4 regions of the Streptomyces sp. NBC_01334 genome follow, and region 2 is predicted to be linked to each of the others. Evidence: riboswitches for the same ligand, from Rfam matches in the RefSeq annotation. Region 2 holds a riboswitch; each other region holds the start of a gene.
The links. Region 2 has a riboswitch for S-adenosylmethionine ahead of OG736_RS40465 (putative leader peptide). Riboswitches for the same ligand answer to the same signal wherever they lie in the genome.
Positions count from the first base shown of each region.

Region 1: linked by a shared signal. The riboswitch ahead of thrC (threonine synthase) and the one ahead of OG736_RS40465 (putative leader peptide) in region 2 are both predicted to bind S-adenosylmethionine.
Region 3: linked by a shared signal. The riboswitch ahead of OG736_RS37110 (amino acid ABC transporter permease) and the one ahead of OG736_RS40465 (putative leader peptide) in region 2 are both predicted to bind S-adenosylmethionine.
Region 4: linked by a shared signal. The riboswitch ahead of OG736_RS13150 (aminotransferase class V-fold PLP-dependent enzyme) and the one ahead of OG736_RS40465 (putative leader peptide) in region 2 are both predicted to bind S-adenosylmethionine.

Region 1 is NZ_CP130718.1:4,580,854-4,586,490, reverse strand. It holds gene OG736_RS20420 (alpha,alpha-trehalose-phosphate synthase (UDP-forming)) at 1-44, opposite strand, end outside; gene OG736_RS20415 (glucosyl-3-phosphoglycerate synthase) at 166-1,110, opposite strand; SAM riboswitch class I at 1,281-1,446, shown strand; gene thrC (threonine synthase) at 1,465-2,766, shown strand; gene OG736_RS20405 (ubiquitin-like small modifier protein 1) at 2,901-3,176, shown strand; gene OG736_RS20400 (cold-shock protein) at 3,630-3,836, shown strand; gene groL (chaperonin GroEL) at 4,182-5,637, shown strand, end outside.
Region 2 is NZ_CP130718.1:9,095,964-9,101,600, reverse strand. It holds gene OG736_RS40475 (protein kinase domain-containing protein) at 1-2,784, opposite strand, end outside; gene OG736_RS40470 (SAM-dependent methyltransferase) at 3,044-3,859, shown strand; SAM riboswitch class IV at 4,010-4,119, shown strand; gene OG736_RS40465 (putative leader peptide) at 4,139-4,270, shown strand; gene OG736_RS40460 (ABC transporter substrate-binding protein) at 4,476-5,637, shown strand, end outside.
Region 3 is NZ_CP130718.1:8,321,374-8,327,010, reverse strand. It holds gene OG736_RS37130 (putative leader peptide) at 71-202, opposite strand; gene OG736_RS37125 (GNAT family N-acetyltransferase) at 214-963, opposite strand; gene OG736_RS37120 (transporter substrate-binding domain-containing protein) at 1,049-2,071, opposite strand; gene OG736_RS37115 (amino acid ABC transporter ATP-binding protein) at 2,145-2,948, opposite strand; gene OG736_RS37110 (amino acid ABC transporter permease) at 2,945-3,925, opposite strand; SAM riboswitch class IV at 4,322-4,441, opposite strand; gene OG736_RS37105 (glutathione S-transferase C-terminal domain-containing protein) at 4,508-5,404, opposite strand.
Region 4 is NZ_CP130718.1:2,886,802-2,892,438, reverse strand. It holds gene qcrB (cytochrome bc1 complex cytochrome b subunit) at 1-1,383, shown strand, start outside; gene trpD (anthranilate phosphoribosyltransferase) at 1,546-2,610, shown strand; SAM riboswitch class IV at 2,690-2,806, shown strand; gene OG736_RS13150 (aminotransferase class V-fold PLP-dependent enzyme) at 2,987-4,348, shown strand; gene OG736_RS13145 (Lrp/AsnC family transcriptional regulator) at 4,381-4,662, opposite strand; gene OG736_RS13140 (rhomboid family intramembrane serine protease) at 4,659-5,444, opposite strand; gene OG736_RS13135 (hypothetical protein) at 5,618-5,637, shown strand, end outside.

The DNA of each region.
Region 1 (5,637 bases), 4.5 Mb from region 2:
AGCACCTCGGCGGCCGGGGCGGCAGTGTCGTGCGTGGAAGCCATACGCCTCAACCTAGCCCGGTCGGGAAACGCTCAAACGTACGGTCGCGCTGTGTGGACGGGCCGTATCTGGCCGTATATCGCCGTTATCGGCGCTATCGCCGTATACGGCCCGTCCGACGCGTTACGCGACCTTGCGGGTCGCGTACTCCGCGATCTCCGCCATCGGCGGCCGTTCCTCGGTGTCCACGGAGTACGTGCGCGGCTCGAAGCCGTCCGCGCTCCGTTCGAACTGGGTCAGGGACGGGCGGATCAGGTGCCCGCGGGCCAGCCGGAGCTGGGCGGTGCGGTAGATGGCCGCCGCCATCCGGCCCAACGCCTGCCCGTCCTGGTGACGGTGCTTGCGCACGCCGATGTCGACCTGGGCGAGGGCGTCCAGGCCCACCAGGTGCAGGGCGTCCACCAGCATGCCCAGCTCCACGCCGTAGCCGACGGGGAAGGGCAGCTGCTCCAGCAGACCGCGGCGGGCCGCGTACTCGCCGCCGAGCGGCTGCACGAACCCGGCCAGCTGCGGCCAGTGCATGTTGAGCAGCGGGCGGGCCATCAGCTCGGTGACCCTGCCGCCCTGGCCGGCCGCGCCGCCCAGCGGGCGGTCGTACATGCCCTTGACCAGATCCACCCCGGGGTCGGTGAGCAGCGGGCCGACGATCCCCGAGACGAAGTCCGAGGAGAACTCCCTCAGATCGGCGTCGATGAAACAGACGATGTCCCCGGTGGTGACCAGCAGGGAGCGCCACAGGACCTCGCCCTTGCCGGGCACGGCCGGTATCCGCGGCAGGATGTCGTCCCGGTGGACGACCCGCGCGCCGGCCGCCGCGGCCACCTCGGACGTACGGTCGGTCGATCCCGAGTCGACGACGACGATCTCGTCGACGAGCGGGACCTGGTGCATGAGGTCGTGACGGATGACCGCGACGATGTCACCGACCGTCTCCTCCTCGTTCAGCGCGGGCAGGACGACGGACACCGACTGGTTCGTGGCGCGCTTGGCGGCCAGGATCCGGTGGAGCGGACGATCGGTCACGGACCAGGAGCGGGTGGCCAGCCAGCGCTCAGTTTCTCGAAGCACAGTCTGCGGCTCCTCACTGTCGTGATCACACCGGGTGCACAGGAGGTGACCGTGTGATCCATCTCGCGGTTCGGACGACTATCTCAACTGTCCTGGCCTTCGGTTACAGTCTTGAACAACGCGGATGACCATCGCATGTCCGAGGTCGCCCCCCGTTCACAACTTCATACCGCTCATCCAGAGGGGCAGAGGGATACGGCCCGATGAAGCCCCGGCAACCCTCCAGCCGGTCTCGTAACGATCACTGATCCACGTGGTGATCGCTTCGCGAGGCTCCCGGCTCGGGAAGGTGCCAAATCCGTCTCACGGCGAGATGCGTCGTGAGGAAGATGAGGAGAAAGGGCCTCGCCTCACATGGCTGCGCAGACTGTTGCAAGCACCACCGACTCTACGACGTCCTCTGCTGTCGACCTCGGTCCGGCCGCGGCGTTGACCTGCCGCGAGTGCGGCCACCGCGTGCCCCTCGGCCCGGTCTTCGCCTGCGAGGAGTGTTTCGGCCCGCTCGAGATCGCCTACGACTTCTCCTCCTACGACACGGAGGAGCTCCGCAAGCGCATCGAGGCGGGGCCCGCGAACATCTGGCGCTACGCGCCGCTGCTGCCCGTCCCCGCGGACGTGGCCGACAAGCCCAACATCAACCCCGGTTGGACCAAGCTCGTCCAGGCCGACAACCTCGCCCGTGAACTGGGTGTCGACGCCGGCAAGCTCTTCGTCAAGGACGACTCCGGCAACCCGACGCACTCCTTCAAGGACCGCGTCGTCGCCCAGGCCATCGAGGCCGCCCGCGCGTTCGGCTTCACCACTCTCTCCTGCTCCTCCACGGGCAACCTGGCCGGTGCCGTCGGCGCCGCCGCCGCCCGGGCGGGCTTCCGGTCCTGCGTGTTCATCCCGCACGACCTGGAGCAGGGCAAGGTCGTCATGGCCGCGATCTACGGCGGCGAGCTCGTCGGCATCGAGGGCAACTACGACGACGTCAACCGCTTCTGCTCCGAGCTCATCGGCGACTCGGCGGGCGAGGGCTGGGGCTTCGTCAACGTCAACCTGCGGCCGTACTACGCCGAGGGTTCCAAGACGCTGGCGTACGAGATCTGTGAGCAGCTCGGCTGGCGGCTGCCGGACCAGCTGGTCGTGCCGATCGCCTCCGGCTCCCAGCTCACGAAGATCGACAAGGGCCTCCAGGAGCTGATCAAGCTCGGGCTGGTCGAGGACAAGCCGTACAAGATCTTCGGCGCGCAGGCCGAGGGCTGCTCCCCGGTGTCCGTGGCCTACAAGGCCGGGCACGACGTGGTCCGCCCCCAGAAGCCGAACACCATCGCCAAGTCGCTGGCCATCGGCAACCCCGCGGACGGTCCGTACGTCCTCGACATCGCGCGGCGCACCGGCGGCGCGGTGGAGGACGTGAACGACGAGCAGGTCGTCGACGCGATCAAGCTGCTGGCGCGCACCGAGGGCATCTTCGCGGAGACCGCCGGTGGTGTGACGGTGGGCGTGACGCGCAAGCTGATCGAGAACGGCCTTCTCGACCCGACCAGGACGACCGTCGTCCTCAACACGGGCGACGGACTGAAGACCCTGGACGCGGTGGCCGGCACCGGGCTGACCGCGACCATCCGTCCCAACCTCGACTCCTTCCGCGAGGCCGGCCTCGCGTCATGAGCGGGGCGCTCCGCTGTAAGACCGTATGTGTGCTGCGGGCCGGCGTGGGCCGGCCGCGCCCACGCGGCGGCAGTCGCACGATCCAGACAGCCCCGCGTCCCTGAGGCCGACTACCCGACCGGAGACCACCAGACATGAGCGTCAACGTCCGCATCCCCACCATCCTGCGCACCTACACCGGCGGCCAGGCCGAGGTGAAGGCCGAGGGGGCGACCCTCGGTGAGGTCATCGCCGACCTGGAGAAGAACCACACCGGCATCGCCGCCCGGGTCCTGGACGACCAGGGCAAGCTGCGTCGGTTCGTCAACGTGTACGTGAACGACGACGACGTCCGCTTCGAGCAGGGGCTGGAGACGGCGACCCCGGACGGCGCCGGCGTCTCGATCATCCCGGCCGTCGCAGGTGGCTGACCGTAGTTCAGTACCCATCGGTAGTAACCGTCGGTAACAGCGATTACCGAGTGTTCATCGAATTGCCCTCTCCGCGATAGAAGCGGAGGGGGCAATTCAGTGTGGTTGAGCGCGGTACAGTTGGGGAACCCGGTCCGGATCACCGGATCCGGAGCCTTTGATTTCTGCCTCGCGCCCGACAAGAAGCAGCCAATGTGTGCGCCTCTTTCGTGGCTTTTGTGGCTTATGTAGGGCCCGACTTGCCCTTAATTCAGGCGAATTCTCGCCACATTCCGGATCCCATGCGTCCGGAATTCTCGTCCGACTGACCTGTTGCAGACGGCAGTTGGACAGATACATTCAGCCGCGGTCGACGCGTTCCGGCGCACGCCCCCAAGCCAACCGGGGGGTGAGGTCTGACCCGGATCCGCGAAGTGTGGATCCGTGCAAGGGCCAGTAATAGGGGAGTTAGGCATGGCTCAGGGCACCGTCAAATGGTTCAACGCGGAGAAGGGGTACGGCTTCATCGCGGTCGACGGTGGTGCGGATGTTTTCGTCCACTACAGCGCGATTCAGATGGACGGCTACCGCACCCTGGAAGAGGGTCAGCGGGTCGATTTCGAGATCTCGCAGGGTCAGAAGGGGCCGCAGGCGGACATGGTCCGGCTCGCGACCGGCTGAAGCACGCGCCGACTGAAAGCGTCGTTCTTCTGTACAACTGACGAAGGGCTCGCACCTCCACGGGGGGCGAGCCCTTCGGTCTGTCCGGGGGCGTCCGCGAGGCGTCGGCGAGCCGTCCGCGAGGGGTGTCCGGAAGGGCACGGGTCCGGTGGAGGCGCTTGCACTCTCATGGGTCGAGTGCTAATCATTGGCGTTAGCACTCTGAAGGTGAGAGTGACAACGAGGACCGGGTCGGTGAGGCCCGCAGGCCAGGTGGGGCAAGGAACCACGAGGCCGGCGAGCCGTCCGTCGCGGGCGCCAGCGCGGTCCGGAGCAATCCACCCCAGTCCGGGAGGACCACTTCACATGGCCAAGATCATCGCGTTCGACGAGGAGGCACGGCGCGGCCTCGAGCGCGGCATGAACCAGCTCGCGGACGCCGTGAAGGTGACGCTCGGCCCCAAGGGCCGCAACGTCGTCCTCGAGAAGAAGTGGGGCGCACCCACGATCACCAACGATGGTGTTTCCATCGCCAAGGAGATCGAGCTCGAGGACCCGTACGAGAAGATCGGCGCCGAGCTGGTCAAGGAAGTCGCCAAGAAGACGGACGACGTCGCCGGTGACGGTACGACCACCGCGACCGTCCTCGCCCAGGCCCTGGTCAAGGAAGGCCTGCGCAACGTAGCCGCCGGCGCCAACCCGATGGCCCTCAAGCGCGGTATCGAGAAGGCCGTCGAGGCCGTCTCCGGTGCCCTGCTCGAGCAGGCCAAGGATGTCGAGACCAAGGAGCAGATCGCTTCCACGGCCTCCATCTCCGCCGCCGACACCCAGATCGGCGAGCTCATCGCCGAGGCGATGGACAAGGTCGGCAAGGAAGGCGTCATCACCGTCGAGGAGTCCCAGACCTTCGGTCTGGAGCTGGAGCTCACCGAGGGTATGCGCTTCGACAAGGGCTACATCTCGGCGTACTTCGCCACCGACATGGAGCGTATGGAGGCCGTCCTCGACGACCCGTACATCCTGATCGCGAACTCCAAGATCGCGAACGTCAAGGACCTGCTCCCGCTCCTCGAGAAGGTCATGCAGGGCGGCAAGCCGCTGCTGATCATCGCCGAGGACGTCGAGGGCGAGGCCCTGTCGACGCTGGTCGTCAACAAGATCCGCGGGACCTTCAAGTCCGTCGCGGTCAAGGCCCCGGGCTTCGGCGACCGCCGCAAGGCGATGCTGAACGACATCGCCATCCTCACCGGTGGCGAGGTCATCTCCGAGGAGGTCGGTCTCAAGCTCGAGAACACGACCATCGACCTGCTCGGCAAGGCCCGCAAGGTCGTCATCACCAAGGACGAGACCACCATCGTCGACGGTGCCGGCTCCTCGGACCAGGTCGCCGGTCGGGTCAACCAGATCCGCGCCGAGATCGAGAACAGCGACTCGGACTACGACCGCGAGAAGCTGCAGGAGCGCCTGGCGAAGCTCGCCGGCGGTGTCGCGGTCATCAAGGCCGGTGCCGCCACCGAGGTGGAGCTCAAGGAGCGCAAGCACCGCATCGAGGACGCCGTCCGCAACGCGAAGGCCGCCGTCGAGGAGGGCATCGTCGCCGGTGGTGGCGTGGCCCTCATCCAGGCGTCCTCCGTCTTCGAGAAGCTGGACCTCGAGGGTGACGAGGCGACCGGCGCCAACGCCGTGCGCATCGCGCTCGAGGCCCCGCTGAAGCAGATCGCCGTCAACGGTGGTCTCGAGGGTGGCGTCGTCGTCGAGAAGGTCCGCAACCTGCCCATCGGTCACGGCCTGAACGCCGCGACGGGTGACTACGTCGACATGA
Region 2 (5,637 bases):
GAACGTGCGCACCGGCACGTACACCGGAATGGCCGCCGCCTGCTCCATCACCCGGCGGTCGACCGTCGACCACTTCTCGCCCGCCGCCGCCAGGTCCGTCGTCGCGTTGGCCTCGTCGATCGCGGTGTTGACGGCCGCGCTGTCGAGCCGGGAGAAGTTGGAGGTGGTCGGATAGGTGTAGCGGCCGTCGAAGGAGTCCGGAAGATAGGCCGACGCCAGCGGGAGGCCGCCGGCGTTCATCGGCAGGCGGACCAGGTCGTACTCGCCCTTCCCCGCGTTCTCGTAGATGTCAGAGACGTCGACGTTCTTCAGCGTCACCCGGAAACCGGCCTTGTCCAGGGCCTTCTTCACCGCTTTCGCCCGTGCTTCGTCGGCTGTCGTCGCAAAGGCGACGGTGAGCGGGTAGCCCGTCTCGCCGGCCTCGGTGAGCAGCGCGCGGGCGGCGTCGGGGTCACCGTGCGCGCCGGCGCCGTACAGGTCGAAGTCGCGGGAACCGCGGATGCCCGGCGGCATCAGGTGATGCGTGGCGACGCCGTCCTCGCCGCTCGCGGCCAGGACGTCCGCCGCCGGATACGCGGTGGCGACGGCCTGGCGGACCTTCAGCTTCGGCACCCGCTCGGTGTCGACGCAGTACGCGTGGACGTAGGGGGCCGGTGACGTCACCCGCACCGTTCCGCTGCCGGTCGCGCCGTCCGTCGTGCCCAGCCCGTCCTTGTCCAGCGAGCCGGAGAACGTCATCACGGCGGAGTCCGGACCGGCCGCGCGGATCCGGGACCTGATCTCGTCGAGGGTGAGCGCGCCGGTGATCTCGTACCGGTCGGGGTACGCGGTGCGCACCGGGTCCGTGTCCGCGCGCCACTTCGTATTGCGCGTGAGCGTGAGGTTCTTGGCACCGGTGAAGGAGCCGATCTGGTAGGGGCCCGTCGACGGCAGAAGGGCGGAGGTGCCGGAGATGTCGGAGACCCGCTCCGGCACCGGAGCGCCGTTGGGGCCGGCCAGGACGACGTTGAAGTCGGGGTGGGCGCCGTCGAGATGGAAGACGACCGTGCGGTCGTCCGGGGTCTCGATGACGCCCGGCGGCATCGCGTGCTCGTCGCCGATGCCGTCCGCGTCCTCGGGTCCGAGCAGGAAGCTGCGCAGGGTGCGGTCGCCCATCGGGAACTCGTCGGGGTCGAGGGCGCGCTCGACCGCGTACGCGAAGTCCCGGGCGCGTACGGGCGAGCCGTCGTTGTAGGTGAGCCCCGCCTTGAGGGTGAACGTCCATGCGCGGCCGTCCAGCGACGACCGGCCGGTGTCCTGGGCGAGGTCCCCGACGAGCCGGACGGAGCCGTCGGGCAGGGTTCTGAGGGCGGTCAGGCTGCGGTGGACGAGGCGGGAGATCAGCCGGTCGGCGCCGGACCACATGTTCCCCGGGTCGACGGTGGTGATCTCGCCGGGTTCGAGGACCGTGACCGTGCCCCCTTTACGGGCGTCCCGCACCGCCGGGGCCGGACCCTTGGAGTCGGCGGCCGAGCCGAGGGTGAGCGTCTGGGTCTTCGCCACCGGGGCCACGGTGCCGGCCTTCGACCCGCCCGAGCCGTTCTTCCCGCTGCCCTGGCCGTCGCTGTCGTCGCCGCCGAAGGGCTGGAGGACGGCGAGTGCGGCCACGAGCGCGACGGCCACGACCACGCAGGCCCCGATCCACGCGGCCCGCCAGCGCCGACGTGGGGGTGCGGCAACGGTCGGCGGCTGCCTCGGGCGGGGCGGTGCGAGGAGGTACGAGGTGACGTCGAGGCCGGGGGGCGTGACATCCGCCGCGATCGGCCCCGGGGCCGGCGCAGGCGCGGGATCCCGCTGAGCTCGGTGCGCGGACGCCCGGGCCGGGCTCCCCGGTGCCGTGGCGGCGGCGCCCTGCCCCGGCAGGGCGGTGTGATGCGGGAGCCGGGGCGCGGCCGCGGAGAGCTGCGGCGCGGGCGCGGCCAGCGTGTCGAACAGCGCCCGTGCCTCTTCCGCCGTCGGTCGCTCACCGACCGGCTTCGCCAGCATCCGCCCCACCAGCTCGTCCCACTCGGGGGCCAGCCCCGGACACCGTAGCGACGGCTTCTGCGGTGTCTCGTACACATGGCAGTGCATCAGCGCGGGCGCCGACGCCGAGTCGAACGGCGGTGCGCCGGTGAGCATCTCGTACACCGTGCAGCCCAGCGCGTACACATCCGTGCGGCCGTCGTCAGCGCCACGGGTGAAACGCTCCGGCGCCATGTACGGGAGGGTGCCGACGGGCGAGTCCGTGGTGGCGGTGAGCCGGCCGCCCGTCGTCGCGTCGAGGAACTTGGCGATTCCGAAGTCGAGCACCTTCACCATGCCCTCGTCCGTGACCATCACGTTCGCCGGTTTGATGTCACGGTGCACGATGCCGGCCCGGTGCGCGGTCGCCAGGGCCCGGCAGACCTGCGCCGCGAGCACCGCGACCCGCTCCGGCGGCAGCGGCCCCTCGGCCACCGACTCGCGCAGGGTCCGTCCCGAGAGCAACGGCATGACCAGGTAGGGGACTTCGCCCTCCGCGCCGTGGTCGAAGACCGGCACGACGTACGAGCTGTCGAGGGCGGCGGCGGCCCGTGCCTCCCGCCCGAACATGGCGAGCAGCCGTTCCCGCTCGGCACCGGCCGTGCCCGGTGGCAGACTCAGCAGCTTGACGGCCACCGTGCGTTCGAGCCGCGCGTCCCTGGCCCGCCACACCACACCCATACCGCCCGCACCGATCCGCTCCGTGAGCGTGTACCGGCCGTCCAGTACCGTGTCGCGCATCCTCGCCCCCACTCGCTCAAGGATTCGGCGGTCTCAATGTACCTATGCACAGAGCGAGTTGAGGGGTCCCAGGAGAGGTGCGGGCGGCCTGACCGACGGTGCGGCCGGACCGGCCGACAGCCGGACGTTCAGCCGGTCGTTTCCACGAGAGCACTGTTCGAACCGACCGAAAATGTGAACGGGTGTACGTACCAGGGTCGTTGGGACGTAGGTTGTGGCTCGAACTGCCCACGCCTCGGCCGAAAGACGGACGCCCCTCATGACCGACCATGTGACCACGCCCGGTTCAGCGGCACCTCAGAAGATCGACACCTCGGTGCCGCACTCGGCCCGTATCTGGAACTACTGGCTGGGCGGGAAGGACAACTACCCCGTCGACGAGCAGGCCGGTGACGCCTACACCGCCGTGTTCCCCGGCATCGTCACCATCGCGCGCAGCAGCCGCGCCTTCCTGCGCCGCAACATCACGTACCTGGTCTCCGAGGCGGGCATACGGCAGTTCCTGGACGTCGGAACCGGCCTGCCTACCGCCGAGAACACCCACGAGGTCGCCCAGCGTCTCGCCCCCGAGACGCGGATCGTCTACGTCGACAACGACCCGCTGGTCCTGGCCCACGCCCGCGCCCTGCTCTACTCCACCGCGGAGGGCGCGACCTCCTACGTCGACGCCGACGTGCTGGACCCGGAGCGCATCCTGGCGAGCGCCGCGGAGACGCTGGACTTCAGCCGTCCCACCGCGCTCATCCTCAGCAACATCCTGGGCCACGTCGCCGACCACGACCAGGCCCGTTCCATCGTCAACAGCCTGATGGCGGCACTGCCGTCCGGCAGCTACCTCTCCGTCAACGACGGTTCGCGGGGCATCGACCCGGTCTTCGAAGAGGCCCAGGACGCCTACAACGAAAGCGGCGCCGTCCCGTACAACCTGCGCTCCGTCGACGAGATCACGGCGTACTTCGACGGCCTGGAGCTCCTGGAGCCCGGAGTCGTCTCGGTCCCCCTCTGGCGCCCGGAGGCCACCTCCCCCGCCCCCGACGTGATCGGCGAACACGGCGGCCTCGCCCGCAAGCCGTAGCGGCCACGCCGCTGCCCTCCCCACCGCACGGGCGGCCGGCGCGCGCTGACGCCGCTCCGCCGCACCCGCCGTCCGGGCCGGTGCGGCGGAGCCGTTCAACTCTCCTACCGATATTGACGGATAATGTCAGTACTCCGTAAGATCGACCCCGGCATTGAGTGTCAGCATCAAGCCCTGGCTAGCTGACCGGCAACCCTCCTCCGCGGTGGGGTGCTCCAGGTGAAAGCCCGGCAGGGTCACCGACCCTGCAAGCGCGTGGCCCCGTTCCAGGGGCCTGAGATGTGGAGGACCAGCGTGCGGCACAGCGGCAACCTGAGTGCCTCGATCGCGACCGCGGAACTGTTCTCCGGTTTCTCGCGCAGGCGCCACATCGACCTGCAGCGCTCCGCCAGCTGTCTGTGTCAGGGCTGATCACGCCCCACCCCGCAGGCTGACCCTCGCACACAGCGCGGTCACGCCGTCGTCGACGTCGCCATCGACCCGGTCGTCGACACCCCCTCCCCCTGAACAGTTCTGAGCAGTGCCGGCCCGTGCGTGGCCGGCACCCTCCGCGCATCGCCATGCCGCGTTCCGCACCGGCATGCGCGCGGTGACCTTGGAGTAGGAGAACCATCCCGTGACAGCGCATCCGGATTCCCGTACCCCCCGGTGGGCGGCGCTCGCCGCACTCGTGACCGGCAGCCTTCTGCTCAGCGCCTGCTCGTCGAGCGGCAGCGGCAGCTCGAGCGGCGAGGGCGGCAGCCCCAAGTCGGGTGGCACCCTGACCTTCGCGGTGGGTTCCGACGCCGGCTGCGTGGATCCGCAGCAGGTGGGCAGCAACGACACCATCTACTCACTGCGTCAGGTCGTGGACTCCCTGACCGACCAGGACCCCAAGACCGGCAAGATCGTGCCGTGGCTCGCGAAGAGCTGGGACGTCAGCGCGGACACCACGACGTTCACGTTCCACCTGAGATCAGGGGTGACCTTCAGCGACGGGACACCGCTCACCGCGCAGGTGGTCAAGGACAACTTCGACGCGGTGCCGAAGCTCGGCGCCCTCGCCACACTCGCCCAGGGGTACCTGAGCGGTGTGGAGAGCACCACCGCCGTGGACCCGCTCACGGTGCGGGTGAAGTTCAAGCAGCCCAACGCGCAGTTCCTCCAGGCCACGGCCACGCACTCGCTGGGGATCGAGTCGTCGGCGAGCGTGCGCAGGAGCCCGCAGGAGAAGTGCAGCAAGGGAGTGGTCGGATCCGGGCCGTTCGTGCTGAACGGCTATGTGCAGAACCAGTCGATCACCCTGGCCAAGCGCGCCAAGTACGCCTGGGGTTCCTCCCTGTGGACCAAGCAGGGCGAGGCCTACCTGGACAAGCTGGTGTTCAAGGTGGTGCCCGAGGCGGGCGTGCGCACCGGCAGCCTCCAGTCCGGCCAGGTGGACGCGATCGGCAGCGTCGGCAGGGCCAACGAGGCGGCGCTCAAGGGCGGCGCGGTGAACCTCCAGGCGCGGGCCAACCCGGGCGTGGTGTTCAACCTGGGGCTCAACAACTCCCGGCCGCTCTTCAAGGACGCGAAGGTACGCCAGGCGATCCTGTTCGCCATCGACCGGCAGCAGATCGTCGACGCCGTGTTCCCGACCGGCACCGAGGCGGCGACCAGCATCCTGGCGCACACCACACCGGACTACACCGACCTCGGCTCCGACCTGACCTTCGACGCAGCCAAGGCGAAGTCCCTACTGGAATCCGCCGGTTGGAAGGCGGGCAGCGACGGCGTCCGGGCCAAGGACGGCAAGAAGC
Region 3 (5,637 bases), 770 kb from region 2:
CGGCGCGGGCACACGGCGGGGTGCGAGCGCGTCGAACCGGGGGTCTCCCCGGCCGAAGGCTGGGGAAGGGTCAGGAGCAACAGAGCGCGCCGGCCACGCGCTGAAGGTCGATGTGGGGCCGGGAGTGGAGGTGTACGGCGTGGCGTATGTGGGTCACGTCCGCACCTCCCTCTTTCCAGGCGCCGCGCGGCGCCTCACACATCTCGTCATCAGTCAGAACGCCGCGAAATCGCCGGATGTTCCCGGTGTGCGCACCGAGACGATGGTCGAGCGGCGGCGCAGGGTGAAGCCGAGGGACTCGTAGAGGCGGATCGCGGGGGCGTTGCCTGCGGCGGCGTGCAGGAACGGGGTGTCGCCCCGCTCGCGGATGCCTTCGCCCACCGCGCGGATCAGCCGGGTGGCAAGGCCGTTGCCGCGGTGGTCGGGGTCGGTGCAGACGGCGCTGATCTCGGTCCAGCCGGGCAGCCGCAGCCGTTCGCCGGCCATGGCGATCAGGCGTCCCTCGTGCCGGATGCCGAGGTAGGTGCCGAGGGCGACGGTCCGCCGGAGGAAGGGGCCGGGGCGGGTGCGGGCGACGAGGTCGAGGATCTCCGGCACGTCGTCGGGGCCGAGGTGTACGGCTTCGGGCGCCGGTTCGGTGCGGAACGCCTCGGTGGCGGCGAGCTGGACGCCCTCGCCCCCTCCGATGACCTCCCAGCCGTCGGGAACTTGTTGAACGGGCTTGATGCGTACGGCGGTTCCAGGGCCGACGAGGGTGCGCAGGTCATCCCAGGCGGCGGGGTCCCCGGGGTCGGCGAGGGCGGCGAAGTCGTAGACGTCGGCCGGGTAGCGCGCGGCGCGGCCGACCCGGTCGGCGAGACGGGCGTGCGGGCCGTCGAGCGCGGCCCACACGGCGTTGTCGAGGGGGTGCGGGTGGGCGACGGTCGGAGCTCCGCCTCCGCGGAGGTCGATCGAGGTGGTCACGGAGGCGGAGTCCCTTCCTGTCGTAGCTGTCGTTGCCGTCGTGCCTGACTCAACCTGCACGCGTGATCGTGGTGGTGACGATCGGTCAGGAGTTGTCCAGCGGCAGTCCGGGCGGGTTGATCTCGGACTTGGCGACGGCCTCGTTGGAGAGGTTGTAGGCCGCCAGCCACTTGGCGTACTGACCGTGCTCGATCAGGTAGTTGATGGCGTCCGCGACCGGCTTGGCGAGACCGCTGTCCTTCTTGGCGGTGGCGGCGATCAGGCCCTGGAGCGTCTCACCGGCGCCGGAGAAGGTGCCCGCGTTGCGGGTGGCGTTGGCCTTGCCCGCGGTCTGGGAGACGTTGTAGGCGATGCCGGGGTTGGGGCCGAAGTACGCGTCGATCTTGCCGCTGGCGAGCGCCAGGTAGATGCCGTTGCGGTCCGGGTAGTACTTGACGGTGAGCTTCTTGCCCTCGGACTCCAGCTTCTTCTTCCACTCCAGGAGGATCTTCTCCTGGTTGGTGCCGGAGCCCACGGTGACGGTCAGACCGGCGAGGCTCTCGTAGTTGCCGTCGAAGTTCCAGGTGCTGGACTTCTTGACCTCCCAGCCGAGGTTGTCCTGACGGTAGGAGGCGAACTCGTACTTCTTCTTGCGCTCCTCGGTGTCGGTGATGTTCGAGAAGCCGACGTCGACCTTGCCGCTGTCGATGCCGACGAAGAGGTTCTCCCAGGTGAAGTTCTTCGTCTCCGACTTCAGGCCGAGGACCGCGGCCACCAGGCGGCCGAGGTCGGGTTCGGCACCGGTGAGGGTCTTCTGGTCGTCGCCGACGTAGGCGAGCGGGGCGAAGCCGGAGGGCAGGGCGCCGATGCCGATGTTCAGCTTGCCGCTCTTCTTGATCGCGTCGGGCAGTTCGGCGCTGATGGACTTGACCTCGGAGACCTTCAGGGCGGTCTCCTCGGCGGCGCCGTTGGACACCCGGCCGATGGTCACGCTGCCGGCCGCGCCGTCGGTCGTGGTGGCGGCCTCGCTGTCACCACCGCAGGCGGCGAGCCCGGTGGCGAGAGTGGCGACCGCGGTCGCCGCGGTGATGCCGCGAAGCAGGCTGCGTCGGGTGAAGTGGGCAGACATGGCCGTCCTTTGTGACTGATGTGACTGGGCGAGAGGGTGGTGGCGTGGGGGGAGGTCGTGGGGTGCTTCGGTGTCAGAGCACCTTGCTGAGGAAGTCCCGGGTCCGCTCGTGCTGCGGTGCGTCGAGGACCTCGCCGGGCGGGCCCTGCTCGACGATCTTCCCGTCGTCGATGAAGACGACCCGGTCGGCGACCTCACGGGCGAAGCCGACCTCGTGGGTGACGATGACGAGCGTGGTGCCGCTGGTCGCCAGGTCCTTGATGACGGCGAGGACCTCTCCCACGAGCTCGGGGTCGAGGGCGGAGGTGGGCTCGTCGAAGAGGATGACGCCGGGGCGCAGCGCGAGGGCGCGCGCGATGGCGACGCGCTGCTGCTGGCCGCCGGAGAGCTGCCGGGGATAGGCGGCGGCCTTGTCGGCGAGGCCCACCCGGTCCAGGAGTTCGCGGGCCAGTTCCAGGGCGGCGGACTTGGCGAGTCGCCCGGTGGCGGTGGGCGCGGCGGCGACGTTGTCCAGCACGGTCAGGTGCGGGAAGAGATTGAAGTTCTGGAAGACGAAGCCGATCCGGCCGCGCTGGGTCAGGATGGCCCGTTCGCTCAGCTCGCGCAGCCGGTCGCCGTTGCGGCGGACGCCGATCAGCTCGCCGTTGACGCTGACGTAGCCGATCTCGGGCTTCTCCAGGTGGTTGATGACCCGCAGCAGGGTGGACTTGCCGGAGCCGGACGGGCCGAGGATCACGGTGACCTCGCCGGGCCGCACGGTCAGGCTCACACCGTCCAGGACCCGGTGGGCGCCGTACCACTTGTGCACGTCGTGCACCTCGACGGCGGCGGGCACGATCCCGGCGGTGTCGGCGCTCTGCACGGTCTCGGTGGTCATACGGCGGCCTCCCGGCGGATGCGGGCCCGCAGGTCGGTGAGACCGGTCCGCAGTTTCTGAAGCGGCGTCGGCGGCAGGGAACGCGTGGCGCCCCGGGCGTAGTAGCGCTCGACGTAGAACTGGACGACGGAGACGAGGCTGGTCAGGATCAGGTACCAGACGGTGACGACCAGCAGCAGCGGCACGATGTCGCCGGGATAGGTGGCGCCCATGGTCTGCGCGGTGCCGAACAGGTCGAGCAGCGACACGTAGAAGACCAGCGAGGTGGACTTGACCAGGCCGATCAGCTGGTTGACGTAGTTCGGCGTGATCGACCGCAGGGCCTGCGGGAAGACGATCTTCCAGAACTGGTAGCGCTTGGGCAGGCCGAGGGCGGCGGCCGCCTCGTGCTGGCCCTGGTCGACGGAGAGGATGCCGCCGCGGACCACTTCGGCGGCGTAGGCCGCCTCGTTGAGGCTGAGGCCGACGACGGCGATCACCATGTCGGTGGCCAGCCGGGACTCGTCGAAGCGGAAGAACGCCGGGCCGAAGGGGACCCCCACGCTCAGGGTCTGGTACAGGGCGCTGAAGTTGTAGAGGAAGAGCAGCACCACGATCAGCGGGATGGAGCGCAGCGCCCACACGTAGGTCCAGCTGACCGCGCGCAGCACCGGGCTCTTCGAGAGCCGGGCGAGGGCGAGCAGGATGCCGCCGAGGAGGCCCAGCACCGCGCTGTAGGCGGCCACTTCGAGGGTGATCAGCAGTCCGTCGAGGATGACCGGCCGCAGGAACCAGTAGCCGAAGCGGTCCCACTGGTAGAAGGGGTTGGAGATCAGTCCGTGCGTGAACTGCGCCACCAGGACCAGGGCCACGGCGGTGGCGATCCAGCGGCCGGGCTTGCGCAGCGGCTGGACGCGCTGGGCGGTGAGCTTCTCCGACGGGACGTCGATGGCGGGTGCGGGCTCGGCGAGGGTCACGGCGCCTGGGGGTTCACTCATGAGGGGCTCCGGCGGGAGTGGGACACCCCGGGTCACGGCGGACGTGCGTGGCCGGACGCGCTTCGGCGGGGCGGCGGGAACCGCTCCGCGGGCGCGAACAGGGCATGGCGCACGGATGCGTACAGGAGACCGGGGTGGGGCGGACAACGGCACACCGCTCGGGCGGTGTTCGTCAGGAACGCGGAGGCGGGGCTGCGGTGCGAGGGGTTCGTTCAGCCCCGACAGCGGGCACGGCCCGGTGCGGTACACAGTGCGCTGTTCACGCGCAGGAGATCGACGGCGCGGTTGGCGACGAGGATGTCGAGGTACGGCCGTACGCAGCCCCGGGGGCGACGGGGCGCCGTCCGATGAGCTGCGTACATGTCCGTCTCCATCACTGTTCCGGCCCCTGAGGGGCCCTCGCGCTTACCGATACGTCATTACCGAAACGTCGGTCCGGTCGTCACCTGGGGCACCCCACCGCGGAGCGAGGGTTGCCGGTCAGCTAGCCAGGGCTTGTCGCTGACGCTCATGACCGTTCTGGGCCGTAAGTAAGACAGTTGCCCGAACGAATGTCAACGGCGGTCCGGTGGATGGACCGGGTCAGGGCCGGTTGACCTGCGGTCGGACCGCCGCACCGGCTTCCGCGTGGGTCTCCCAGTCCAGGATCTGGACAGCGGCGCCGGCGGCCTCCAGGCCCTGGCAACGGGCGTGGTGGCGGCGGGCGATGGCGTCCAGGTCGAGGTGGGCGCCGAAGGCCGGACGAGCGGCCAGCCGGCGGGCGTAGGCCCACAGCGCGGGGTGGTCGGCGATGCGGTGCACGGCCCCCGCGTCCAGGTGGTAGCGGTGCACGGTGTCGAGTTGGACCAGGGCGACCCACAACTCGACGTCGGCAGCGGTGATCTGATCGCTGATCAGGTACTCGTGGGCACCGAGCCCTCGCTCCAGCACCCCGAGCGTGGTGAGCAGCGTGTCGAGGGCGGCGGTGCGCTCCGCCTCCTCGGCGTCGGCCGCTCCGGCGCGCTGGGCGGCCTCCTCGATGCCCTGGGCGCACATCCGCTCGACGGCCTCGATCTGGGATACCTGGCCGCACGGGTACAGGGTGGGCCGGCCGCCGCCGAAGTGCCGGGCCAGGTCCCGGGCGATGTCGGGGCCGTGGCTGCTGACGATGCGCCCGGACCAGTCGTCGCTGAGCACGGGGGCGAGGGCGGGTCCGGTGTACCGGTGCGCGCTGGCGTCGTACAGCGGACGCAGCGCGGAGTGGCCTCCGTCGGGGCAGTCCGGGACGGCGGGCAGGAAGGTGACCGGGCAGGCCTTGTCCAGGCCGAGGAGGCTGTGGGTGACGGCGATGCGCAGACAGTCGGGGTCGGCCGCCGCCAGATGGAGGCGGTAACGGCGCGGCACCGCGTAGTGGCCGCTGCGCGCGTCCCTGCCGATCCGGCCCCGGAAGGCGGCGGCGGGCCGGGTGGACGGGTGGGCGGCCAGTGGTGTGACGGACATGACTCTCCCCGGGGGCGGGACGCACACGGGACGTGCGCGCGGCGGATGCGACGTCGAAGAGGGAGGTGCGGACCTCGTCCGCACGTGCCGGGTGCGGCCGCGTCCGCGGGACACCGCCGGTGCGGTTCGGCGCGGGGACGGGCCCGGCTCAGTCCTGGAACCTGATGGCGCTGCAGACGCGCTTCAGGTCGATGTGACGGCGGGAGGTGAGAAGGGGTGACGAACACGCCGTA
Region 4 (5,637 bases), 6.2 Mb from region 2:
TACGTCCCGCTCCAGGGACAGCTGATGTCCGAGGCGTTCAGCTCGACCCTGCACATCTCCTTCGACGTGCGCGGCGGTCTGCTCATCCGGCAGATCCACCACTGGGCGGCGCTGATCTTCCTCGCCGGCATGTTCGTGCACATGATGCGGGTGTTCTTCACGGGCGCGTTCCGCAAGCCGCGTGAGATCAACTGGCTGTTCGGCTTCCTGCTGTTCGTCCTCGGCATGTTCACCGGTTTCACCGGCTACTCGCTCCCGGACGACCTGCTCTCCGGCACCGGTGTCCGCTTCACCCAGGGCGCGATCCTGTCGATGCCGATCGTCGGCACGTACATCTCGATGTTCCTGTTCGGCGGGGAGTTCCCGGGCCACGACTTCGTGGCGCGGTTCTACTCGATCCACATCCTGCTGCTGCCGGGCATCATGCTCGGGCTCGTGGTCGGCCACCTGATCCTGGTCTTCTACCACAAGCACACGCAGTTCGCGGGCCCCGGAAAGAGCAACAAGAACGTCGTCGGCATGCCGCTGCTGCCGGTGTACATGGCCAAGGCCGGAGGCTTCTTCTTCCTGGTCTTCGGTGTCATCGGGGTCATCGCGGGCATCGCCCAGATCAACCCGATCTGGGCCATGGGCCCCTACCGTCCGGACCAGGTGTCCACCGGCGCCCAGCCCGACTGGTACATGGGCTTCGCCGAGGGTCTGATCCGATTCATGCCGGGCTGGGAGGTCAACATCTGGGGCCACACCCTGGTCCTGGGTGTGTTCATCCCGCTGGTCCTGTTCGGTGTCCTCCTCGCGATCCTCGCGCTCTACCCCTTCATCGAGTCGTGGGTCACGGGCGACAAGCGCGAGCACCACATCCTGGACCGGCCGCGCAACGCCCCGACGCGCACGGCGCTGGGTGTCGCCTGGGTCACGATGTACATGATCATGCTGGTCGGCGGTGGCAACGACCTGTGGGCCACCCACCTCCACCTGTCGATCAACTCGATCACCTGGTTCGTCCGGATCTTCTTCATCGCCGGACCGGTCATCGCGTACATCGTCACCAAGCGGATCTGCCTCGGCCTCCAGCGCCGGGACCGGGACAAGGTGCTGCACGGTCGCGAGACCGGCACCATCAAGCGCCTGCCGCACGGTGAGTTCATCGAGATCCACGAACCGCTCAGCCAGGAGCAGCTGCACACCCTCACGGCGCACGAGCAGTACGAGCCGGCCGCGATCGGCGCCGCCGTCGACGACAACGGCGTCGAGCGCAAGGTGAAGGGCAAGGAGAAGCTCCGCGCCAAGATCAGCGGGGCGTACTTCGGTGAGGACCAGCAGATTCCGAAGCCCACCGTGGAGGAGTACAAGGAGATCACGAGCGGCCACGGCCACCACTGATCGCTGAGGCGTCGCCACGCCGCAGGAAAGGGCCCCGTCCGGTCTTCGGACGGGGCCCTTTGCCGTGCCCACGGGCTGGATAGGGTGGGGTGCACCTTGTCACGAGGCGCACGACGGCAGACGACGTACACGACGTACACGACGACACACGCAGGAGCGGCTATGAGCGCTGTGACCCCCGCTGGAGGCGACACCGCGGCGGGCCGTTCCTGGCCCGAGGTGCTGAACGGTCTGCTGTACGGTCGCGACCAGGACGCCGACGCCACGTTCTGGGCGCTGGACCGGATCATGCGCGGCGAGGCGACCGACGCGCAGATCGCCGGGTTCGTGGTGGCGCTGCGGGCCAAGGGCGAGACCGTCGCGGAGATCAACGGACTCGTCCGGGCGATGTACGAGCACGCCAACCTGATCGAGGTGCCCGGCCGGACCGTCGACATCGTCGGCACCGGCGGTGACGGCGCGAAGACGGTCAACATCTCCACGATGTCGGCGATCGTCGTGGCCGGCTCGGGCGCCACGGTCGTCAAGCACGGCAACCGGGCGGCGTCCTCCGCGTCCGGCGCCTCCGACGTCCTGGAGAAGCTCGGCGTCAATCTGGAGCTGACCCCGCGGCGGGTGGCCGAGGTGGCCCAGGAGGCCGGGATCACCTTCTGCTTCGCGATCAAGTTCCACCCGGCGCTGCGTCATGTGGGCGCCGCGCGCGGCCAGTTGGGTATCCGCACGGTGTTCAACGTGCTCGGCCCGCTGACCAACCCCGCCAAGGTGCGGGCCCAGGCGGTCGGGGTCGCGGACCCGCGGATGGCGCCGGTCGTCGCGGGCGTCTTCGCCGAGCGCGGCAACTCCTCCCTGGTCTTCCGGGGCGACGACGGTCTCGACGAGCTGACCACGACCGCCACGTCCCACGTGTGGGTCGTCCGCGACGGCAAGGTCACCGAGGAGACCTTCGACCCGCGTGACGTCGGGCTCGAGCTGGTCCCGGTCGAGGCTCTGCGGGGCGGGGACCCGTCGTACAACGCGGAGGTCGCCCGCCGCCTTCTGGAGGGCGAGACGGGACCGGTGCGGGACGCCGTGCTGCTGAACTCGGCGGCGGCGCTGGTGGCCCTGGAGCCGGGCTCCGGAACCCTTGCCGGGCAACTGCGCGACGGCATGGACAAGGCGGCCGAGTCGATCGACTCGGGTGCGGCCAAGCGGGCGCTGGACCGCTGGGTCGCCGCCACCCAGGCGTGACGCCTCACCGCTGAAGGCCGTCCCGCGATCCGGACACGGGTTGCGGGACGGCGATCACTTCACGTACGTTCCTGTATCAGGTCATGAGTGACAGTCATGAGGCCCCGGCCGACTGTCCGGCAACCCTCCGTCCGTGGCGGGGTGCCCCGGGTGAAGACCAGGTCGTAGGCAGCGAGGTCTACGGCAAGCGCGGACCCCTCGCACTCTTCTGAGTGAGTACCGCCAGGGGTCCTGGTCGTTCGAGGGAGCCTTCCGTGAGCAAGCGAATGCGATAGGGCGTAGAGCCCCGCCTCCGCACACCCCTTTCACCTTCCTCCGTGCTCGAGCCATGCCCGCTCGCACGGTGGTTCCCCCTTGCCTCTCACGGGAGTTCGCCATGTCTGTCTCCACCGCTGCCGCCGCCCGTACCGTTTGTGCCCCGCTGCCCGTTCTCGGCCGGGATGTCACGGTCCCGCTCGTGACGGGCGGCGAGGTCACCTACGCGGCGCTCGACTACGCGGCCAGCGCCCCCGCCCTCCAGCGCGTCTGGGACGACGTGGCGGCCTACGCCCCGTACTACGGCAGCGTCCACCGGGGCGCCGGCTACCTCTCGCAGCTCTCCACGGACCTCTTCGAGAACGCCCGCAGGACGGTGGCCGAGTTCCTGGACTGCCGCCCCGACGACCAGCTGGTCTTCACCCGCTCGACGACGGACTCCCTCAACCTGCTGGCTCGGGCCCTCCCGGCCGGCTGCCAGGTCTTCGTCTTCGAGACCGAGCACCACGCCTCGCTGCTGCCCTGGCAGGACGCCCGGGTCACCTACCTGAACGCCCCGCGCACCCCGCGCCAGGCCGTCGAGACGCTGGAGCGGGCCCTCGCCGACCGTGACCCCCACGGCCCGGCCCTGGTCTGCGTCACCGGCGCCTCGAACGTCACCGGCGAGCTGTGGCCGGTACGCGAGCTGGCGGCCGCCGCGCACGCCCACGGCGCCCGGATCGTCCTGGACGCGGCCCAGCTGGCCCCGCACCACCCGGTCTCCGTGCAGGAGCTCGACGTCGACTGGATCGCCTTCTCCGGTCACAAGCTGTACGCGCCCTTCGGTTCCGGCGTGCTGGCCGGCCGCGCCGACTGGCTGGTGGCGGCCGACCCGTACCTCGCGGGCGGCGGCGCCAGCCGCAAGGTCACGCGGCGCGAGGACGGGGGAGTGGACGTGGAGTGGCACGAGAGCGCCGCCCGCCACGAGGCCGGCTCCCCGAACGTGATCGGCGCCTACTCCATCGCCTCGGCGTGCAAGGCCCTCACCGAGGCGGGCTTCGACAGCCTGGTCGCCCGGGAGGAGTACCTGATCGCGAAGGTGCGGGCCGGTCTGGCCGAGGTCCCGCAGGTGAAGGTGCTGTCCCTGTTCGGGGACGACGCGCCGCGGGTCGGCGTGATCTCCTTCGTCGTCGAGGGCTGGAACAGCTCCCACTTCGCCGCCGCCCTCTCCGCCGAGTACGGCATCGGGGTCCGCGACGGCCTCTTCTGCGCCCACCCCCTGGTCCGTACCCTGCTGGGCAGCGACCCCCGGAACCAGGGCGAGTGCGGCGCCCCCGAGGCGGCTCCCGGCGAGAAGTCCCTCAACGCGATCCGGGTGAGCTTCGGCGCGGGAACCCCGGACGAGCACGTGGAGCGCTTCGTGAACGCGGTGCGCGAACTGGTGAGCGAGGGTGCGCAGTGGCAGTACCGGACGGAAGACGGCCGCTGCGTGCCCGCGGTCTGAGCGACGGTCCGCCGGAGGCGGTGTTCAGCCGGTCAGGAGTCCAGCCCGATCGCGAACGCCGCCTCCAGGTCGTGCTGCGAGTAGGTGCGGAAGGCGACGTGCGTGTCCGTGCCCTCCACCCCGGGGATCTTGCTGATGCTGCCCGGGATGACCTCCGCCAGGTCCTCGTGCTCCTTGACCCGCACCATGGCGATCAGGTCGTACGTCCCGGTGACGGAGAAGACCTCGCTGACGGAGTCCAGCGAAGCGATCCGCTCCGCGATCTCGGGAATCCGGTCCACGCTGGTCTTGATGAGGACGATCGCGGTGATCACGGCTGGTTCTCTCCCTCGGGGGCCGGAGCTGGGGCGGGCTTCACTCTAGTCGCCCGCCCGTCACCCGCCGCCGCCCCTTCGAGGCCACCCTTCGGGCCTTGCTTCTTCCCGGAACGGGCCCACGCGTAGAGGAGCCCCAGGCCGAAGCCCACCAGGTGCGCCAGATAGGCCACCCCCGGCCCCTGGGCGGCCCGCCCCGCCGCCACCCACTGCAGGGCGGCCCAGAAGGGCAGCACGACCCACGCGGGGAAGCGCAGCGGCAGGAAGAACAGGAACGGCAGGAGACTGGTGACCCGCGCCCGGGGGAACAGGTACAGAAACGCGCCGAGGACCGCGGAGATCGCCCCGGAGGCGCCGACCAGGGACTGCGACGACTCGGCGTTGGCGGCGGCGTAGCCCATCAGGGCCAGGTAGCCGCAGCCGAGGTAGAAGAGCGTGAACTCGACGCGGCCCATCCGGTCCTCGGTCATCGTCCCGAAGACGTAGAGGAAGAGCATGTTGCCCAGCAGATGCACCCAGCTGCCGTGGACGAAGAGGGCCGTGGCCGGGGTCAGGGCGGCCCGTGGCGCGCCCTCGAAGAGCTCGCCGGGCACCACGCCCCAGCGCCGGAAGTAGGCGCGCTGCGCCGCCAGCAGCTCGTCGCCGGAGCCGTACGCCGGATTGAAGCCCGAGGCGGGCCCGATCAGGAAGATCAGGCAGCACAGGGCGATCAGTGTGTAGGTCACCGGCGCCGGGCGGTTGCGGACCACCCTGCCGACCGTCCCGTTCCAGTCGCCGATCATGAGAACAAAGCATGACGTAATCGGACGCACTCGTCCGGACCGCCTCGCCGCCGTGGACGGATGGGCGGCGAGTACCCGCCAGGCCGTAGGGTTACGAGCCATACGCGCGGGGGAGCCTCCGGCCCGACCCCGGCAACCGGAAGCACGACACTAGAAGGAAGCGGATAGCCACGATGACGGTTCCCCTGCCGAC